Regions from separate parts of the Micromonospora sp. CMU55-4 genome, predicted to be linked through region 2. Evidence: predicted binding sites of a transcription regulator. Region 2 holds the regulator's gene; the other holds the start of a gene.
What was found. The regulator HrcA, encoded in region 2, represses chaperone genes, less so after heat shock. The targets are predictions, from matches to a motif close to GGTTNGCACNCTCNNNNNGAGNGTGCNAACC.
Positions count from the first base shown of each region.

Region 1: the regulator HrcA is predicted to act here: its motif matches at 6,292-6,322, upstream of groES (co-chaperone GroES).

Region 1 covers NZ_JAAOLH010000010.1:76,284-86,275, reverse strand. The annotation lists gene HA073_RS18550 (ROK family protein) at 1-920, opposite strand, end outside; gene HA073_RS18545 (sugar ABC transporter permease) at 952-2,211, opposite strand; gene HA073_RS18540 (ATP-binding cassette domain-containing protein) at 2,208-3,020, opposite strand; gene HA073_RS18535 (sugar ABC transporter substrate-binding protein) at 3,124-4,227, opposite strand; gene ybaK (Cys-tRNA(Pro) deacylase) at 4,432-4,911, opposite strand; gene HA073_RS18525 (methyltransferase domain-containing protein) at 4,966-6,198, opposite strand; gene groES (co-chaperone GroES) at 6,455-6,769, shown strand; gene groL (chaperonin GroEL) at 6,840-8,483, shown strand; gene HA073_RS18510 (molybdopterin-dependent oxidoreductase) at 8,544-9,992, shown strand, end outside.
Region 2 covers NZ_JAAOLH010000026.1:4,356-14,347, forward strand. The annotation lists gene lepA (translation elongation factor 4) at 1-67, shown strand, start outside; gene HA073_RS29020 (GlsB/YeaQ/YmgE family stress response membrane protein) at 288-575, shown strand; gene HA073_RS29025 (GlsB/YeaQ/YmgE family stress response membrane protein) at 826-1,110, shown strand; gene HA073_RS29030 (sugar ABC transporter substrate-binding protein) at 1,333-2,625, shown strand; gene HA073_RS29035 (carbohydrate ABC transporter permease) at 2,622-3,608, shown strand; gene HA073_RS29040 (carbohydrate ABC transporter permease) at 3,605-4,438, shown strand; gene HA073_RS29045 (hypothetical protein) at 4,452-5,312, opposite strand; gene HA073_RS29050 (enoyl-CoA hydratase family protein) at 5,462-6,247, opposite strand; gene hemW (radical SAM family heme chaperone HemW) at 6,267-7,490, shown strand; gene HA073_RS29060 (DUF4870 domain-containing protein) at 7,530-8,174, opposite strand; gene hrcA (heat-inducible transcriptional repressor HrcA) at 8,408-9,430, shown strand; gene dnaJ (molecular chaperone DnaJ) at 9,504-9,992, shown strand, end outside.

The DNA of each region.
Region 1 (9,992 bases), on a different contig from region 2:
TGCCGTACCGCGGTCTGCGCGCGGGCGTCGCCCCGGTCGGCGGCGTCGAAGACCGCCAGCAGCGCGTCCCGGCCGCGTGCCTCGGACCGGCCGGCGGCGCGCAGCAGCCCGTGCTCGCCGATCTCGGTCTCCCAGCAGCCGCGCCGGCCGCAGTCGCAGCGCACCCCGTCGCGGACCACCACCATGTGGCCCACCTCGCCGCCGTAGCCGCCGTGCCCCCTCAGCCGCCGCCCTCCCGCGATGATGCCCGCGCCCACACCGACGTCGCCGTAGATGTAGATGACGTTGTCGCAGCCGACCGCCGCGCCCCGGGCGTGCTCGGCGTACGCGGCCACGTCGGCCACGTTGCCCACCGTGATCGGTACGTCTATCCCCAGCTCGACGGCGAGCGCCGCACCGATCGGCTCGTCCACCCAGCCGGTGGTGGGGCTGAGCCGGACCAGCCCGTCCTCGCGGCGGACCATGCCGCACACCGCCACGCCGGCGCCGACGCAGATCGCGTCCGGCGGCACCGACTGGTGCATCTCCTTGACCGCGCCGGCGAGCAGCGGGGCGGCCTCCCCGGCGACCAGGTTGCGCGGCCGGTCCATCTCCCGGCGGTCGAGCACCTCACCGCCGAGTCCGACCCGCGCGGCCCGCAGCCGGTCCACCTCGACGCTGTACGCGTACGCGTAGACCCGCCCCGACTCGGGCCGGACGACGAGTGACGGTCGTCCGGCCCGGCCGGTCTCCTTCGGCGTCCCCTCGCTGACCAGACCGGCGCCGGCCAGGTCCGCGGTCAGCGCGCCGATGGTGCTGCGGTTGAGTCCGAGCGCGGTGGTCAGCTCGGCGCGGGTGGTGGCCCCGTGGACGTGCACGTATCGGAGCAATGCGCCCAGGTTCTGCCGACGGATCTCGTCCTGACTGGGGCCCGCGCGCATTGCCACTGCCATGGTGTTTCCGTACCCCTGCTCAGCGGTTGCCGGTCGCGGCGGCCCGCCGACGCGAGAGCGCGTCGATGGTCGCCGCGGCGAGCAGCACCACGCCGGTGACCACGTACTTGACGCCCGAGCTGTATCCCATCAGTCCCATACCGTTGTCGATGACCGCGACCACCGCGCCTCCGAGCACGGCGTCGAGGACCCGGCCCTTGCCGCCGAAGAGGCTGGTGCCGCCGATCACCGCCGCGCCGACGGCGTAGAGCAGTACGTTACTGCCCCCGGTGTTGGGGTCGACCGAGTTGCCCCTGCTGGCGGCCACGATGCCACCGATGGCGGCCATCGAGGAGCAGATGACGAAGACGGAGATACGGATCCGGTCGACGTTGATGCCGGCCCGGCGGGCCGCCTCGGCGTTGCCGCCGACCGCGTAGATGTGCCGCCCGTAGCTGGTGCGCTGGAGCACGAACGTCCAGACGATCAGCAGCACCGCGATGATCGGCACCACGATCGGCACGCCCTTGAGCGAGGTGATCAGCACGTTGCGGCTGCGCTCCAGGTTGAGCACGTAGACCGCCACGCCGAGGATCACGGCCAGGCCGGCGATCCGCGCGCCGACCACCGTGAGCGGGTCGGTGAGCAGGCCACGGGCGGCCCGGTTGCGGTACCGGAGCAACTGCACTGCCGCGTACCCGGCGACGGCCACCGCGGCGAGCGCCCAGCCCAGCGCCGGGGAGAGGTTGCGGTTGGCGATCGCGACGAGCACGTCGTCGCGGATCGCGATGTTGGCGCCCTCGTCCATCAGCGTCAGCACGACACCCTGGAAGGCGAGGAACCCGGCGAGCGTCACCACGAAGGACGGGATGCCGACCTTGGCGACCAGCAGGCCCAGCACGGTGCCGATCACCAGACCGGTGACGACGGCGGCGAGCACCGCCACGTACCAGGGGTAGCCGAGCACGGTGACCACGTTGGCCAGGATCGCGGCGCAGACGCCGCTGGCGAAGCCGGCGGAGAGGTCGATCTCGCCGAGCAGCAGGACGAAGACCAGGCCCATGGCGATGAGCGTGACCGCCGCGCCCTGGGTGAACAGGTTCGCCAGGTTGCCGGCGGTGAAGAACGACGGGCGGGCGATCGAGAAGCCCACCGCCAGCGCCACGAGCATGACCACCGCGGGGAGCGCGCCGATGTCGCCGCCGCGTACCCGGCGCCAGTAGTTGTTCACGTGGCTGTTCAGGGTCGGTGTCGGCGCGACGCCGGCCGGGCCTTCCTTCTTCACGACGATGGCGGTCATCGGATGGCTCCTGGGGTGGTGTCGGCGGGCGCGGCGCCGTTGCCGCCCGGCTCGCCGGTGAGGCCGAGGCCGCCGGATCGGCCGGCGGTGATCAGCTCGACCACCTGCGAGTGGGTGATGTCGGTGGTCTTCACCTGGGCGACCATCTGGCCGAGGTAGAGCGCGGCGATCCGGTCGGAGACGGCGAAGACGTCGTTCATGTTGTGCGAGATGAGCACCACGGCCAGGCCGTTGTCGGCCAGCCGGCGCACCAGCTCCAGCACCTGGGCGGTCTGCGCGACGCCGAGCGCGGCGGTCGGCTCGTCCAGGATGACCAGCCGGCTGTTCCAGAGCACGGCCTTGGCGATGGCGACGGTCTGCCGCTGGCCGCCGGAGAGGCTGGCCACGTGCTGGCGCAGCGACTTCACGGTGCGCACGCTCAGGCCGGCGAGCGTCTCGGCGGCCATCTGCTCCATGGTCGGCTCGTCGAGCACGATGCCGCTGCGCTTCTCCCGGCCGAGGAACATGTTCTGCACGATGTCGAGGTTGTCGCAGAGCGCGAGATCCTGGTAGACGACCTCGATCCCGAGCGCGGCGGCGTCCCGGGGGCTGTTGATGGTCACCGGCCGGCCGTCGAAGAGGAACTCGCCGGCGTCGGTGGGGTGGATGCCGCTGATGCACTTGACCAGGGTCGACTTGCCGGCGCCGTTGTCACCGACGAGCGCGGTCACCTCGCCGGGGTGCGCGGCGAAGGCGACGTCGCGCAGCACCTGGACGGGACCGAAGCTCTTGTCGATCCCGCGTAGCTCCAGCAGGGGGGTTGCGGACACGGGGTTCTCCTTTGGGCGGAGGGAGGTCTCGGATCCCGTCCGGCGCGGGCGCCGCCCGGCACGGGAGAACCCGTGCCGGGCGGCGCCGCCTGAGGCGGGTGGGTCAGCTCACGCCGGCGTCGGTGCAGAGCTTCGCGAAGGCACCGGTGCAGAGTTCTTCCTTGGTGACGTAGCCGTCGGCCACGACGTCCTTGACGTTGTCCTTGAAGATGGCCTTGGGCTCCAGCAGCACGGCCGGCACGTCCCGGTTGCCCTCCGGGTCCTTGACCGTCTGGCCGGTGTCCTTCCGCTCACCCTTGGCGAGCGCGATGGCCAGCTCGGCGGCGGCGTCCGCCTCCTTCTTGACCGCCTTGTAGACGGTCATGCACTGGTCACCGGCGAGGATGTTCTGCAGGCCCTCCTTGGTGGCGTCCTGACCGGTCACCGGGACCTTGCCGTTGAGCTTGTTCTTCTTCAGCACCGAGATGGCCGCGTTGCCGAGACCGTCGTTGGCGGCGAGCACGCCGTCGATCTTGCCGCCGGCCTTGGTCATCTGCTGCTCGAAGATCGTGGCGGCCTGCGCGTTGTCCCAGGCCGGCACCGGGTCGTCGGCGACCTTGGTGTACTCCTTCGAGTCGAACTTCGGCTTGAGCACCGAGTCGTACCCGTTCTTGAACAGGGTGGCGTTGTTGTCGGTCGGCGAGCCGTTGAGGTACGCGATCGACGGGTTCTTGACGCCCTTGTCGGTCAGGCACTTGCTCAGGCCCTCGCCCTGGAGCTTGCCGACGGCCTCGTTGTCGAAGCTGACGTAGTACTGGGCGGAGCCGCCCAGGGTCAGCCGGTCGTAGTCGATGGTCGCGACGCCCTGCGACTTGGCCTTGTCGAGCACGGCCTTGCCGGTGCCGGAGTCCAGGTTGACGATCATCAGGACGTTGACGCCGCTGGTGATCATCTGGTCGGCGATGGTCTGGAACGCGGTCTTGTCGTTCTGCGCGTTCTGGATGTCGGAGTCGACGCCGGCCGCGTCGAACGCCGCCTTGAGGTACTTGCGGTCCGCGCCCTCCCAGCGGGCGGAGGACTTGCTGTCCGGCAGGATCACGCCGATCTTCGGCTTCTTGGCGTTGGAGCCGCCGGCCTCGTCGGAAGAACCGCCGTTGTCACCGCAGGCGGCCATGCTGCCGGTCGCGAGGAGACCGACGGCCGCGAAGGTGAGGAAGCCCTTGCGCATGTGCAGGGTCCTTTCGGAGGTGGGGGAGTGGTGATGTTTTGTTGTGTCCGGCAACGTATTCCCCGCCTCCCATGCGCCGCAAGACTGCCGAGGTCAGAAGTTTGTTGGCGGCGGTAACAATTCAGCAACGCGGTTGTCACCCGCGGGACACCGCCGGGAGAGCGTGCTCCGGGAACGCTCCCACACGTACCGTCACGAGCCCGCTCAGGCGGCGGCGATCGATGCCGTGGCCGCCCCGGTGAGCGTCACCAGATCCGTCGGCGTGAGCTGCACCTGCAATCCCCGGCGGCCCGCCGACACGTACACGGTCGGGTGCGCCAGCGCCGAGGAGTCGACGACTGTCGGTAGCCGCTTACGCTGGCCGAGCGGACTGATGCCGCCCCGCACGTACCCGGTCGCCCGCTCGGCCACCGCCCGGTCCGCCATCACCGCGCGCTTGCCGCCCATCGCGGCGGCCAGCGCCTTCAGGTCCAGCTCGCCGGTCACCGGCACCACCGCCACCGTCAGCCCGCCGTCGACCTCGGTGACCAGCGACTTGAACACCCGGTCCGGTGCCACCCCGAGCGCCGCGGCCACGAGCGCGCCGTAGTTCGGCGCGTCCGGCGAGACGTCGTACGGGTGGATGCTGTGGGCGATCTTCCGCTTGCTCAGCAACGCGATCGCCGGAGTGCCAGGGCCCGCCACGGGCTCAAGCTAACCCGCGCGCCGCGACACCGCGAGCTGGAAACGTGAGCCGGGTCAGCCGCCGACCGGAACCGGCCGGCACACGAGCACCGTGGGGTCGCCCGCCACCCGGGTCAGCACCAGGTCGGCCGCCGCCTCGCCGGACAGCCGCAGGTCACGGCGCAGCTTCTCCGGCTCCAGCGCCGACCCGCGCTTGCGGATCTCCACCCGGCCGACCCGGCGCTCCCGCAGCAGGGCGCGCAGCCGCTTCAGCGAGAACGGCAGCACGTCGGTGATCTCCAGACAGCGGGCGAACGGGGTGGGCCGGGCCTCGTCGGCGTACAGGTAGGCGATCGACGGGTCGGCGAGCGTGGCGTCGAGGTCGGCAGCGAGTTCGGCGACCAGGTGCGCGCGGACGACCGCCGGGTCCGGGTCGTAGAGGAACCGCCGGACCGGCCCCACCTCCGCTTCCTGCGCGCCCGTGCCGGTGAGGTGATAGGAAGGGACCCTTTTACTACCGGAGGCGTTAAGAAGGGGCCCTTCCTTCTCGCGCAGCAGGGTGGCGCGGCGGGGGACCTCGGCCAGCTCGCCGCACCAGAGCGCGGCCTCGACCAGGTCGCCGTCCACGCTCACCCACTCCGCCTCGGCGCCCGCCGGGATCAGCGCGTGGTCCAGCCCCGGCGCGACCTTCACCACGGTGCGCGGCACCCGCGCGGCGAGACCGGTGACGAAGTCCCACGGCGGGGAGTAGGAGTTCGGGTCGAAGACGCGCCGCCCGGTGCCGGCCCGTCGCCGCGCCGGATCGCAGAACGCGCCGTCGACGCGGCTTACGTCGAACTCCGTGGCGTCGCCGCACTCGACTGTCACCAGATCGGCGAGCCCGGCCGCCTCGGCGTTCGCGGCGGCCATCGCGGCGGTCAGCGGGTCGGCCTCCACCGCGTACACCCGGATGCCGGCGCGGGCGGCGGCGAGCGCGTCGGCGCCCAGGCCGCAACCCAGGTCGGCCAGCGTGGTCACGCCCGCGGCGCGCAGCCGTGCGGCCCGGCGGCCGGCGACCACCCCGCGGGTGGCCTGCTCCAGCCCGGGCCGGGTGAGGAACATCCCGGCCGCCGCCGCGCCGAACTTGCCTGCTGCCCGGCGGCGCAGCTCGGCCTGGGTCAGCGCGGCGGCGGCGAGGTCGCCCGGAATCCCGGCCGAGCGCAGCGCGGCCGCCGCCGCCAGCGGGTCGCCGCCGGCCACCCGACCGGCCGCGGCGAGCGCCGCCGACCCCTCGGGGGTACGCAGCACGGCGAGCAGGTCGAGATCCACGCGCCCATTCTCCCGGGCCGGTTCCGGCGCGACACGGAGGGCGACGCGCGTTGGCACTCTCCTTGACGGAGTGCTAGCCGAGGAATAACCTGCGATTAGCACTCTCACCCTGAGGGTGCCAACGCCCGAGCCTCGTGCCCGGGGGTTGAGCGCCAGGCGGACCGGCACCCGCGACGACGGCCCCGCCCGGTGGCATGTGGCAGATTGACGCTGGTCGGCACGCCGGCCGGCAACGACACCAAGTACCCGGGAGGGTATGCCCGTGACTACCGCGACCAAGGTTGCGATCAAGCCGCTCGAGGACCGCATCGTGGTCCAGGCGAACGAGGCCGAGACCACCACCGCCTCGGGCATCGTGATCCCCGACACCGCCAAGGAGAAGCCGCAGGAGGGCACCGTCCTCGCTGTCGGCCCGGGCCGGATCGACGACAAGGGCAACCGCGTGCCGATCGACGTGAAGGTCGGCGACACCGTCCTCTACTCGAAGTACGGCGGCACCGAGGTCAAGTACGCCGGCGAGGAGTACCTGGTGCTCTCCGCCCGCGACGTCCTCGCGGTCATCGAGAAGTAAGCAACCGATCAGTGTCGTTGCCCCGGTCCGGCTCGCCGGGCCGGGGCAACGTCGCTTCGAAGGGATACTGATGGCGAAGATCCTCAGCTTCTCGGACGACGCCCGGCACCTGCTCGAGCACGGTGTCAACGCCCTCGCGGACGCGGTCAAGGTCACCCTCGGCCCGCGCGGGCGCAACGTCGTCCTGGACAAGAAGTTCGGTGCGCCCACGATCACCAACGACGGCGTGACCATCGCCAAGGAGATCGAGCTCACCAACCCGTACGAGAACCTCGGCGCGCAGCTGGTCAAGGAGGTGGCGACCAAGACCAACGACGTCGCCGGCGACGGGACCACCACCGCCACCGTGCTGGCCCAGGCCATGGTCCGCGAGGGCCTGCGCAACGTGGCCGCCGGCACCAACCCGACCGGCCTGAAGCGGGGCATCGACGCGGCGGCCGCCAAGGTCTCCGAGGCGCTGCTCGACAAGGCCGTCGAGGTCTCCAGCAAGGAGTCGATCGCGCACGTCGCGACCGTCTCCGCGCAGGACGCCGCGATCGGTGAGCTGATCGCCGAGGCGATGGAGAAGGTCGGCCGCGACGGCGTCATCACCGTCGAGGAGGGCTCCGCGCTCACCACCGAGCTGGAGGTGACCGAGGGTCTCCAGTTCGACAAGGGCTTCATCTCGCCGAACTTCGTCACCGACCTGGAGGCGCAGGAGGCGGTCCTGGAGGACCCGTACATCCTGATCACCACGCAGAAGATCTCGGCGATCGAGGAGCTGCTGCCGCTGCTGGAGAAGGTTCTCCAGAACAACAAGCCGCTGCTCATCGTCGCCGAGGACGTCGAGGGCCAGGCCCTGTCGACGCTCGTGGTCAACGCGCTGCGCAAGACCGTCAAGGTCTGCGCGGTCAAGGCCCCCGGCTTCGGCGACCGCCGCAAGGCGATGCTCCAGGACATGGCGATCCTGACCGGCGCCGAGCTGGTCGCCCCGGAGCTGGGCTACAAGCTCGACCAGGTCGGCCTGGAGGTGCTCGGCACCGCCCGCCGCGTCGTGGTCGACAAGGAGAACACCACTGTCGTCGACGGTGGCGGGCAGGCCTCCGAGGTCGCCGACCGGGTCGCCCAGATCCGCAAGGAGATCGAGGCCTCCGACTCGGAGTGGGACCGGGAGAAGCTGGCCGAGCGGCTGGCGAAGCTCTCCGGCGGCATCGCCGTGATCAAGGTCGGCGCGGCCACCGAGGTCGAGATGAAGGAGCGCAAGCACCGCATCGAGGACGCCATCGCCGCGACCAAGGCCGCGGTCGAGGAGGGCACGGTCCCGGGTGGCGGCGCCGCCCTGGCCCAGATCCTGCCGGCGCTCGACGACGACCTGGGCTTCACCGGTGACGAGAAGGTCGGCGTCTCGATCGTGCGCAAGTCGCTCGTCGAGCCGCTGCGCTGGATCGCCCAGAACGCCGGCCACGACGGCTACGTGGTGGTGCAGAAGGTCGTCGGCAAGGACTGGGGCCACGGCCTCGACGCCGCCACCGGCGAGTACGTCGACCTGGCCAAGTCCGGCATCATCGACCCGGTGAAGGTGACCCGCAACGCGGTCAGCAACGCCGCCTCGATCGCCGGCCTGCTGCTCACCACCGAGAGCCTCGTGGTGGAGAAGCCGGCCGAGCCGGAGCCGGCCGCCGGTGGCCACGGCCACTCGCACGGGCACGGCCACCAGCACGGCCCGGGCTTCTGACCCGAGGAGTACGCCCGACGTCAGGGCACACCGCCGACCCGGTGGTGTGCCCTGACGCATATGTCCTTACGGATCGCTGACGAGATTGGCAGCCGGGCCCGCGGGGCGACCAGACTGGAGCCCGTGAGCACCCTCTCCCCCCGCCGGGCGGCGCCGGCCGGTGTCGTCGCCGCCGTGGTGGCGCTCGGCGCCGCCGAACCCGTGGCGGTCCTGACCGGCCCCCGGTCCGCTCCGCTCGTCGCCGTCGGCGGACTCGTCGTCGACCTGGTGCCCGAGCCGCTCAAGCAGTTCGCCATCGACGTCTTCGGCACGTACGACAAGATCGCGCTGCTGATGGGGACGGCGCTGCTGCTGGCCGTCTTCGGCGCGCTGCTGGGCCTGGCAGCGGCCCGGCGGCTGGTGATCGGCCTGGCCGGCATCGCCGCGTTCGCCGCGCTCGGTGTCGCCGCCGCGCTGACCCGGGCCGGCGCGGACGCCTTCGACGCGCTGCCCTCCCTGGTCGGCGGCGGACTGGGCGCGCTGACGCTGTGGGCGTTCGTGGCCGGCCCGCTGAGCGCCGACCCGGCGCACCGGAAGCGACCGGGGCGTGGCCGGTCCGACGCCGTGCGACGCGACCGGGCCGGGACCGGCCCGGCGGAGCGCGACGGGGCCGCTTCGGCGGACAGCGAGCCGCCGTCCGCGTCGCCCCCGCCATCCGCCCCGCCTCCGGCGGTCGCCGCGCTGGCCCGGGAGGGGGAGACGCCGGGCGGCTGGGAGCCGGTCCGGCACGACGACGCGGAGTCGCGGCGGCGGTTCCTGCGTGGCGCCGGGCTGCTCACCGGCGCGGCGGCGGTGGCCGGGCTGGGCGGGCACTGGCTGGCCGGCCGGCGCGGCGTATCGGCGGCCCGGGACGCGGTGACGCTGCCCGCCCCGGTCGCGCCCGCCCCACCGGTGCCCGCCGGAGCGGACCTGTCGCTGTCCCGGCTCGCGCCGTACGTCACGCCGAACCGGGAGTTCTACCGGATCGACACCGCGCTGGTGGTGCCGCAGGTGGACCCGGTCACCTGGCGGCTGCGCATCCACGGGCGGGTCCGCAACCCGATCGAGCTGAGCTTCGACGACCTGCTCGCCCGCCCGCTGGTCGAGCGCTACGTGACGCTCGCCTGCGTCTCCAACGAGGTGGGCGGCGACCTGATCGGCAACGCGCGCTGGCTCGGCGTACCGATCAAGGACCTGCTGGACGAGGCCGACCCGGAGGACGGCGCGGACCAGGTGGTCGGGCGCGCCGTCGACGGCTGGACGTGCGGCACGCCCACCTGGGTGCTGCGCGACGGGCGGGACGCGCTGCTCGCGGTCGGCATGAACGGCGAGCCGCTGCCGATCCAGCACGGCTTCCCGGTGCGGATGGTGGTGCCAGGCCTCTACGGGTACGTCTCCGCGTGCAAGTGGATCACCGAGCTGGAGCTGACCAGCTTCGCCGACTTCGACGCGTACTGGGTGCCGCGCGGCTGGTCAGCGCAGGGTCCGGTC
Region 2 (9,992 bases):
CCAGGAGGCGTTCATCGCGGCGCTCTCGTCCGACTCCGGTGACGGCAAGCCCGCCGGCAAGAAGTAGCGGTCCGGCTCCGCGCAGCGGCCGGCGTCCCCTCGCAGGGGCGCCGGCCGTTCGCGTACCCAGGAGATTTTCAGCCTCTGGCAGCGCTCCCACCTGCGGGTTCGCGTCAGTCGGGAGGGTGGCGGTCGATACGGCCGGTTTCGGTTTTCGATGCGTCGGGCACTTAGCGGTCACGACAGCAACCGCACAGAACGTGCGAAATCGCTTTAGGAGGACGACCGTGGAGTTCACCGTCTGGGGCATCATCACCGCGCTGGTCGTGGGTCTGATCGTCGGCGCGCTGGGCCGGCTGGTCGTGCCGGGCCGGCAGAACATGCCGATCTGGCTGCACATGGTGATCGGCGTCGGCGCGGCGCTGCTGGGCACCGTCCTGGCCCGCGCGCTCGGCATCGCCACGCAGACCGCCGGCATCGACTGGGCCGAGCTGGCCGTGCAGGTCGTGCTCGCCGCCATCGGTGTGGCCCTGGTGGCCGGCGTCGGCCGCCGCAGCAGCGTCTCGCGTTACTGATCGCATCACGCGCCTCGACGGGTGCCCGGCCGCATCGGCCGGGCACCCGTCGGCGTATTCGGCGCATTGAACCCCGTCGGTGTGCCGGGCCCGCCCGCCGCGCCCGGTTTCGGGGAGAAGCAGCAGGTCAGGGTACGTCTGAACAATTCGTCATCGGAGTCGGTTTGGATTTCCGGGCGGTCGGGAATTTAGCGATCACGACAGTAACCACACAAAAACGTGTGACCGGATCTTAAGGAGGAGGGCGACCATGGAGCTCACCGTTTGGGGCATCATCACGGCGCTGGTCGTTGGTCTGATCGTCGGCGCGCTGGGCCGGCTGGTCGTGCCGGGCCGGCAGAACATGCCCATGTGGCTGCACATGCTGATCGGCGTCGGCGCCGCGCTTCTGGGCACGCTCGTCGCCCGGGCCTCCGGCTTCGCCGAGACCGCCGGCATCGACTGGCGCGAGCTGATGCTGCAGGTGCTGTTCGCCGCGATCGGCGTGGCCCTGGTGGCCGGTGTCGGCCGTCGCCGCGGCGTCTCGCGCTACTGACCCCGCACCACGCGCCTCGACGGGCGCCCGGCCTCACCGGCCGGGCGCCCGTCGGCGTTCGTGGGCTCTGAACTGCCCGGACGGCATCGATGTCGGCCGGGCCCCGGCTGCGATACGGTCGCCTGTGCCCTCCGTCACGAACACCCCCTGTTGTAAAGGAAATTTTCCTACTAAGGTGCGGCGGAGAAGGTTAGTGCCAAACGGCCCTGAGGGAGATATGGCGTGAACAGGTGGAAGCGGCTGGCTCCGGTCACCGCCATCGTGGCGTCGGCCGCGTTGGTGCTGACCGCGTGCGGTGGCTCCGGCGACGACGACAAGGCCGCCGACAACAGCAAGCTCACTGTGTGGATGATGGGTGAGGGCGGCGACGCCCAGACCGCGTTCCTCGACAGCGTCGAGGCGGAGTTCAAGAAGAAGCACCCCGAGACCGACGTGGTGGTGCAGTACATCCCCTGGCTCGAGGCGCCGAAGAAGTTCCAGGCCGCGCTCGCCGGTGGCGAGGGCCCGGACGTCACCGAGCTGGGCAACACCGAGACCCAGGGCTGGGCCGCTCAGGAGGCCCTGGCCGACGTCTCGGACAAGTTCAACGCCTGGTCCGAGGGCAAGGACATCCTGCCCGACCTGGTCAAGAACGCTCAGCTCGACGGCAAGCAGTACGGCGTGCCGTGGTACGCCGGCGTGCGCGCCGTCTACTACCGCACCGACTGGTTCGCCGAGGCCGGCGTGAAGCCGCCGACGACCTGGGACGAGATGGTCGCCGCCGCGAAGGCCGTGCAGGCCAAGAAGCCCGGCACCTACGGCATCGCCCTGCCCGGCAACTCCGAGCTGCCGTTCTACTCCTTCCTCTGGAGTGCCGGCGCGGAGATCGCCACCAAGGAGGGGGACAGCTGGAAGTCCGGCTACAACACCCCCGAGGCGCAGAAGGCGGTCAAGTTCTGGACCGACCTGGTGACAGTGCACAAGGTCGCCCCGCCGGCCGCCGCCGGATGGAACGAGGTCGACGCCCGTACCCAGTTCGCCACCGGCAAGGCCGCGATGGCGTTCGCCGGTAGCTGGCAGGGCGGCGCGATGAAGAAGGACAACCCGGACATCGAGAAGGTCTGGGGCACGTTCCCGATCCCCGGTCCGGACGGCAAGGCCGCCCCGGCGTTCGCCGGTGGCTCCGACATCGCCATCTGGAAGGACAGCGAGCGGGCGGCGCTGGCCTGGGACTACATGACCGTGCTGCTGAGCAAGCAGAAGGACAAGGAGTTCGCCAGCAGCCTCGGGTTCTTCCCGGTCTACCAGGACCTGGTCAGCAGCGGTGACTACGCCAACGACAAGGTGATGGCGGCGTTCGCCACGGCCATCCAGAACACCAAGCTGACCCCGCTCACCCCGAAGTGGGTCGAGGTCAGCCGCACCAAGACGGTGACCCAGGCGATGAACAGCTCGGTCATCAAGGGCCAGAAGACGGTCGAGAAGGCCACCGCCGACGCGGCCACCGAGATCGAAAGCATCCTCAACGCCAAGTGACCACGCTGACCGAGGCCACCGGCGAGGCCGCCGCGCGGGAGACCCCCGCGCGGCGGCGCCGTCGCCGGGTGGACCACCTTCCGTACCTGCTGCTCCTGCCCTGCCTGGCGATCATCGCCGTGCTGCTGCTCTGGCCGCTCGGCCAGGTCGTGTGGATGTCCTTCCACAAGCTGGACAGCGTCCGGCAGCTGCGCGGCGACCGCGAGTGGCCGTGGATCGGCCTGGCCAACTACGCGCAGATCCTCGGCGACCCGTTCTTCCGTACGGTGCTGCGCAACACGGTGCTGTTCGCGGTCGCCAACGTGGCGCTCACGATGGTCCTCGGCACGCTGGTCGGGCTGCTGCTCAACCGCCTGGGCAAGAAGATGGCCACGTTCGTGGCGAGCTGCGTGATGCTCGCCTGGGCCACCCCGGCGCTGACCGGCACGATCGTCTGGAAGTGGATCTTCGACGACACGAGCGGCCTGGTCACGTGGCTGTTCAACAAGCTCCCGGACGGGCTGTCCACGGCGCTGTTCGGGCGCAGCGACTGGACCGGGTACGGCTGGTTCAACGACCCGCTGCTGTTCTTCGCCATCCTGACGCTCGTGGTGGTCTGGCACTCGTTCCCGTTCATCGCGGTGAGCGTGCTGGCCGGGCTCAAGAGCGTGCCGGCGGAGTTGCAGGAGGCGGCCCGGGTCGACGGCGCCGGCCCGTGGAAGGTGTTCTGGAAGGTGACGTTCCCGATCCTGCGGCCGGTCTTCGGCATCCTCGTGGTGCTCTCCACGATCTGGGACTTCAAGGTCTTCACCCAGCAGTTCGTGCTGGCCGGCGGCACCCAGGACCGGTCGACGTTCATGCTGTCGATCTACTCGTACGCGGAGGCGTTCTCACCGCCGCCGAAGTACGGCCTCGGCTCTGCCATCGCCGTGATCCTCACCGTGATCCTGCTCGTGGTGACCGCCCTGTACGTCCGCATGGTGCTGCGGCAGGAGGACGAATGATGAAGAAGATCGCCCTCAACGGCGCGGGCCTGCTGGTCGCGCTCTTCGCCGCGTTCCCGGTCTACTGGATGGTGGCGACGTCGCTGAAGCCCAACCGGGAGATCTTCTCGTCCACGCCCCGGCCGGTGCCGGCCGAGCCGACGCTGGAGCACTACCGGGAGATCCTCACCGGCAACCTGATCCCGGGCGTGACGTTCACCGACTTCTTCCTCAACAGCGTGCTCGTCGCGGGGGCCACGGTGCTGCTGAGCGGGCTGGTCGCGCTGCTCGCCGCGACAGCCGTGGCCCGGTTCCGGTTCAAGCTGCGCACCACGTTCCTGATCATGCTGCTGGTGGTGCAGATGATCCCGCTGGAGGCGCTGGTCATCCCGCTGTTCCTGATGATCCAGCGGCTCGGTCTCTACAACACGCTGCCCAGCCTGATCCTCACGTACCTCGGCTTCTCGCTGCCGTTCGCGGTCTGGATGCTGCGCGGCTTCGTCGCAGCGGTGCCGAAGGAACTGGAGGAGGCCGCCGCCATCGACGGCGCCAGCCGGGCCCAGACGTTCCGCAAGGTGCTGTTCCCGCTGGTCGCGCCCGGCCTGGTCGCCACCAGCATCTTCTCGTTCATCACCGCCTGGAACGAGCTGATCTTCGCGCTGACCTTCATCAACGACCAGCAGAAGTACACGCTGCCGGTGGCGATGACGTTCTTCTTCGGCCGCGACGACACCGCCTGGGGCTCGGTGATGGCCGCGTCCACGCTGTTCACCCTGCCGGTGATCGTCTTCTTCCTGCTGGTGCAGCGCCGGATGGTCTCCGGCCTGGTCGCGGGAGCTGTGAAGGGCTGAGGGCGGCGGCCGGTCAGGCCGCGGCGAACACCTCGGCGCGTACCTCGGTGGCCGGGTCGCCCTTCACCCGGGCCCAGGAGCCCTGCTCGGCGGTCCACTCCAGGTTGCCGAAGCGGACCTTCTTCACGCCGTGGTCGTCGGCGTGCGAGACCAGCCAGTGCGCGTACCGCCAGCCGTTGCGGTCGTCGCCCGCCGGCACGGTGAGCGCGGTCAGGTCCGTCGCCGTGGCCAGCCGGGGCAGCCCCCAGTCCAGCGACAGGCTCTCCAGCACGGCGCTGGCGGCGGCCGGCCCGCGCATCGTCGGCGGCGAACTCACCGTGCAGGCCACCGCGCCGGTCGCGTGGCCGAGCAACGCGCGGGTCAGGACCTCCGACTCGTCGGCCCACTTCTCGTACGCCTCGGGGAAGGCCGACCGCTGCACCCGCTGGGCGGCGTCGGTGACCCGCATCCGCTCCCAGCCCTTGACCTTCTTCAGCGCGGCGTAGAACTTGTTCGCCGCGTACCGCGGGTCCTGGACCTGTTCCGGGGTGCCCCAGCCCTGGCTCGGGCGCTGCTGGAACAGGCCGAGCGAGTCGCGGTCGCCGTGCGCGATGTTGCGCAGGTGCGACTCCTGGTACGCGGTCGCCAGCGCCACCACCACCGCCCGCTCGGGCATCCGGCGCTGCATGCCGATGGCCGCGATGGTCGCCGCGTTCGCCATCTGGTCGGCGCCGAGCACCACCTCGCCGTCGGCCTGCACCGTGCAGGTCCGGCTGGCCAGGGGGAGCCGCAGGTGCTCGCCGAACTGCTTGGTCACGACATAGACCGCGAGCAGCGCCAGTACGCACACCGCAACACCAGATGCCACGATCGCCGCTCGCGTCCGCACCCGCACCCCCTGTCCCGACAGTCCGACAAGCGTACGTCGGCCCCGCGCCGCCGCGTCTCGGCCGAGTGGCCGTCCCGCCACCACGTGACCGGCGCCGTGCCGCCGGGCGGGGCCCGCCACCACCGAAGGTGACCAGCCGGGCCCCGCCGCGCACCTCAGTCTCCGGCGGGCACCCAGGCGGCGGGTCGCTTCTCCCGGAACGCCATGACGCCCTCACGCCCCTCGTCGGAGAGGAAGTACCCGGTGGACAGCGCCGCCAACTCGGCGATCTCGGCCCGCAGGTCAGTCGCGGCGGGCCGGCGCAGCAGCTCCTTCGCCCCGGCCAGCGCCCCCGGCGCGCCCCTGACCAGCGAGGCGCAGTAGCGCTCGACGGCGGCGTCCAGCTCGTCGGCCGGCACCGCGGCGGTGACCAGGCCGACCTCGGCGGCGCGGCGGCCGTCGAACGTGTCGCCGGTCAGGTACAGCTCGGCGGCGGCCCGCTGGTCCAGCCGGGGCAGCACGGTCGCCGAGATCACCGCCGGGATCACCCCGATCCGCACCTCGGTGAACGCGAACGTCGCCTCCTGCGCGCAGACCGCCAGGTCGGCGGCGGCGATCAGGCCCAGCCCGCCGGCCCGGGCCGGCCCGGCGACCTTCGCGACGACCGGCTTCGGGCACTCCCGCACCGCCACCAGCACGTCGCCGAGCATCCCGGCGGGCACCGTGCCACTGGCGTACGCGGCGGCGGTCTCCTTCAGGTCGGCGCCGGAGCAGAAGACCGGGCCGGTGTGGTCGAGCACGATCGCGCGTACCGCGTCGTCGGCGACCGCGTCGGCGAGCCCGGCCAGCAGCTGGGTCATCAGGGGCGTGGAGAGCGCGTTGCGGTTGTGCGGGCTGTCCAGGGTGAGTGTCGTCACCCCACGGGCCGTGGCGACTCGCACGAGAGCGTCCGGAGAGGTCATGCCGGGCACACTAGTGGCCATGCCCGGCGTCCTTCCAGAAGGCGAACCCGTCCCGCGCGACGGATCGCTGCCCGCCACCGCCCGTCGCGCCGTCGGCGCGCGCGGCTTCGGCGTGTACGTCCACGTGCCGTTCTGCGCCAGCCGGTGCGGTTACTGCGACTTCAACACGTACACCGCCTCCGAGCTGGGCGGCGGGGCGAGCCGGGAGACGTACGCCGACTCGGTGCTGGCCGAGCTGGCGCTGGCCGCCCGGGTGCTGGGCGACTCGCCGCCGCAGCGGGTCGACACCGTCTTCGTCGGCGGCGGCACGCCGACCCTGCTGCCCGCCGACGACCTGGCCCGGATCCTCGACGGCATCGACCGCGTCTGGGGGCTGGCCGCCGACGCGGAGGTGACCACCGAGGCCAACCCGGAGTCGGTGACCCCGGAGTCGCTCAAGACGCTGCGGGCGGCCGGCTACACCCGGATCTCGCTGGGCATGCAGTCCGCCGCGCCCGGGGTGCTCGCGGTGCTGGACCGGCGGCACAGCGCGGGCCGGGCCACCGCCGCCGCGCTGGAGGCGCGCGACGCCGGGTTCGAGCACGTGAACCTGGACCTGATCTACGGCACGCCGGGCGAGACGGCAGACGACTTCGCCGCCTCGCTGGCCCAGGTGGTCGACGCGGGGGTGGACCACGTCAGCGCGTACGCCCTGATCGTGGAGGACGGCACCCGGCTGGCCGCGCGGATGCGCCGGGGCGAGCTGCCGTACCCCTCCGACGACGTGGCGGCGGACCGCTACCTGGCCGCGGAGGCGGCGCTCGGCGCAGCCGGCTTCTCCTGGTACGAGGTGTCGAACTGGGCCCGCTCGGCGGCGGCGGCGTGCCGGCACAACCTGCTCTACTGGACCGGCGCCGACTGGTGGGGCCTGGGCCCGGGGGCGCACAGCCACGTCGGCGGCGTGCGCTGGTGGAACGTCAAACACCCGAGCGCGTACGCGGCGCGGCTGGCCGAGGGCGCCTCGCCGGCACTGGCCCGGGAGGTGCTCAGCGCGGACGAGCAGCACATGGAGGACGTGATGCTGCGGGTGCGGCTCGCCTCCGGGCTGCCGCTGGACGTGCTGGACGAGCCCGGCCGGGCGGGCGCCGAGCGGGCCCGGGACGCCGGGCTGCTCGACGCCGGGGCGTACGCGCGGGGGCTTGTGGTGCTGACGCTGCGCGGACGGCTGCTGGCCGACGCGGTGGTACGCGACCTGCTGCCGTGACCGGCGCCGGCCGGCCGCCCCCTCGGCCGGCCGGCGGTGTCACTTCACGAAGTTGTAGGTCATCGGGTAGCGGTAGAGCACACCCTCGTTGGCCTTGACCCCGCCGATGATCCCGAAGATCAACGGCACCAGCCAGACCAGCATCGGGACGAAGAACAGGATCCCGCAGGTGATGACCGTGATCACCCAGGCGAGGACGCTGGCGATGGTCCAGGTGATCTGGAAGTTCAGCGCCGCGACCGCGTGGGCGCGTACGGTCGGCGACTGCTGGCCGCGGGTCATCATCGCGATCAGCGGGGCGACCCAGCCGAGCAGACCGCCACCGATGATGACGCCCGCGGCGCCACCGAAGTGCGCCACCAGGGCCCAGGTCTTCTCGTCGTTGTTGGCGTACCCGGCCGGGCCGTAGCCGCCACCGCCGGGATAGCCGCCACCGGCGCCGTAGCCCGGCGCGCCGGCCGGCGGGGGGTAACCACCAGGGGGCGGGTAGCCGCCCGGCGGAGGCTGGGCACCGGGGGGCGGGTAGCCGCCCGGGGGCGGATAGTCACCGGGCGGGGGATACCCGCCCGCGCCCGGCGCGCCGGACAGTGGAGCGGTGGGCGGCTCGCCGGAGCCGTAGGGCGCCGACGGGTCGGGCTGGGGGCCGGAGTCCCCTGCTCCGGGAGGGCGAGGAGGTTCAGTCATGGAGGTCACGGTAGGGCCAGCGGGCAAGTCGCACCAGGGCGACACAGACCGAGCGTGACCGGCTGTTCGGCCCTGGCGTGCCGCGCGGTGTGGTGGGCCGCACCGCAGGTCCGTCAGGCGATCATCGCGTCGGTGGGGGTGCCGACGTAGACTGGCACTCGCTACAGTCGAGTGCCAGCCGCCCGGCGGATGCCGCGTGCCGGCCCGGCCGAGGTGTGTCAGGAGGTGGGGACATGGGTCTCGACGACCGCAAACTTGCCGTGCTGCGCGCGATCGTCGAGGACTACGTCGCCACGCAGGAGCCGGTGGGCAGCAAGGCCCTGGTCGAGCGGCACCAGCTCGGCGTCTCCCCGGCCACGGTGCGCAACGACATGGCGGTGCTGGAGGAGGAGGGCTACATCCGGCAGCCGCACACCAGCGCCGGCCGGGTGCCCACCGACCGCGGCTACCGCCTCTTCGTGGACCGGCTCTCCCGGGTCAAGCCGCTCAGCCCCGCCGAGCGCCGCGCCATCGAGCGCTTCCTGGTCGGCGCGGTCGACCTGGACGACGTGGTGCACCGCACGGTCCGGCTGCTCGCCCAGCTCACCCGGCAGGTCGCCGTGGTGCAGTACCCGAGCCTGGCCCGGTCCAAGGTGCGTCACCTGGAACTCGTGCCGATCTCCACCACCCGGCTGATGGTCGTCATGATCGCCGACACCGGCCGGGTCGAGCAGCGGCTCGTCGAGCTGCCCGCCCCGGTTCCCGCCGACGACGTGACCGACCTGCGCCGGCTGGTGAACGAGAAGCTCGTCGGCAGCCAGCTCTCCGAGACGCCGCCGCTGGTGCAGGCCCTGGTGGATGAGTCCGCGCCGCACCTGCGCCCGGCCATGACCACGCTGTCCACGGTGCTGCTGGAGACGCTCGTGGAACGGCACGAGGAGCGCCTCGCGCTGGCCGGCCAGGCCAACCTCACCCGGGGCGGCCTGCTCGACTTCCAGGGCTCGCTGCGGCCGATCCTGGAGGCGCTCGAAGAAGAGGTAGTGCTGCTCAAACTGATCGGCGAGACCGAGCCGAGCACCACCCGCGTGCTGATCGGCGACGAGAACGAGTTCGACAACCTGCGGGCCGCCTCGGTGGTCAGCACCGGCTACGGACCGGGCAGCACCATCGTCGGTGGGCTCGGCGTGCTCGGGCCGACCCGGATGGACTACCCCGGCAATATCGCCATGGTGAGGGCCGTGGCACGCTACGTGGGCGAACTGCTGGCCCAGAACTGACCAGTCAGGGCCGACGGCCGGTTGCGGCCGACGACCGGAGCGACGCGAGACGAACATGAGGACACCTAACGCAGTGGCCAGGGACTACTACGGCATTCTCGGCGTGAGCCGGGAAGCCTCCGACGACGAGATCAAGCGCGCCTACCGCAAGCTGGCGCGGCAGTACCACCCGGACGTCAATCCGGACCCGGAGGCCCAGGAGAAGTTCAAGGACATCAACGCCGCGTACGAGGTCCTCTCGGACGACCGGAAACGGCAGATCGTCGACCTCGGCGGCGACCCGCTCGCCCCCGGCGGCGGTGGCATGGGCGGCCCGGGCGGGCCCGGCGGCGCCGGTCCGTTCGTCGGCTTCCAGGACATCATGGACGCGTTCTTCGGCGGCGCGGCGGGCGGCAGCCGGGGACCCCGGCCGCGCACCCGGCCCGGCGCGGACGCGATCCTGCGCCTGGAACTGGACCTCAACGAGACCGCGTTCGGCGTCGAGGCGCCGATCACCGTCGACACCGCGGTGCTCTGCACCACCTGCTCCGGCGCCGGCACCGCCGCCGGCACCCACCTGGCC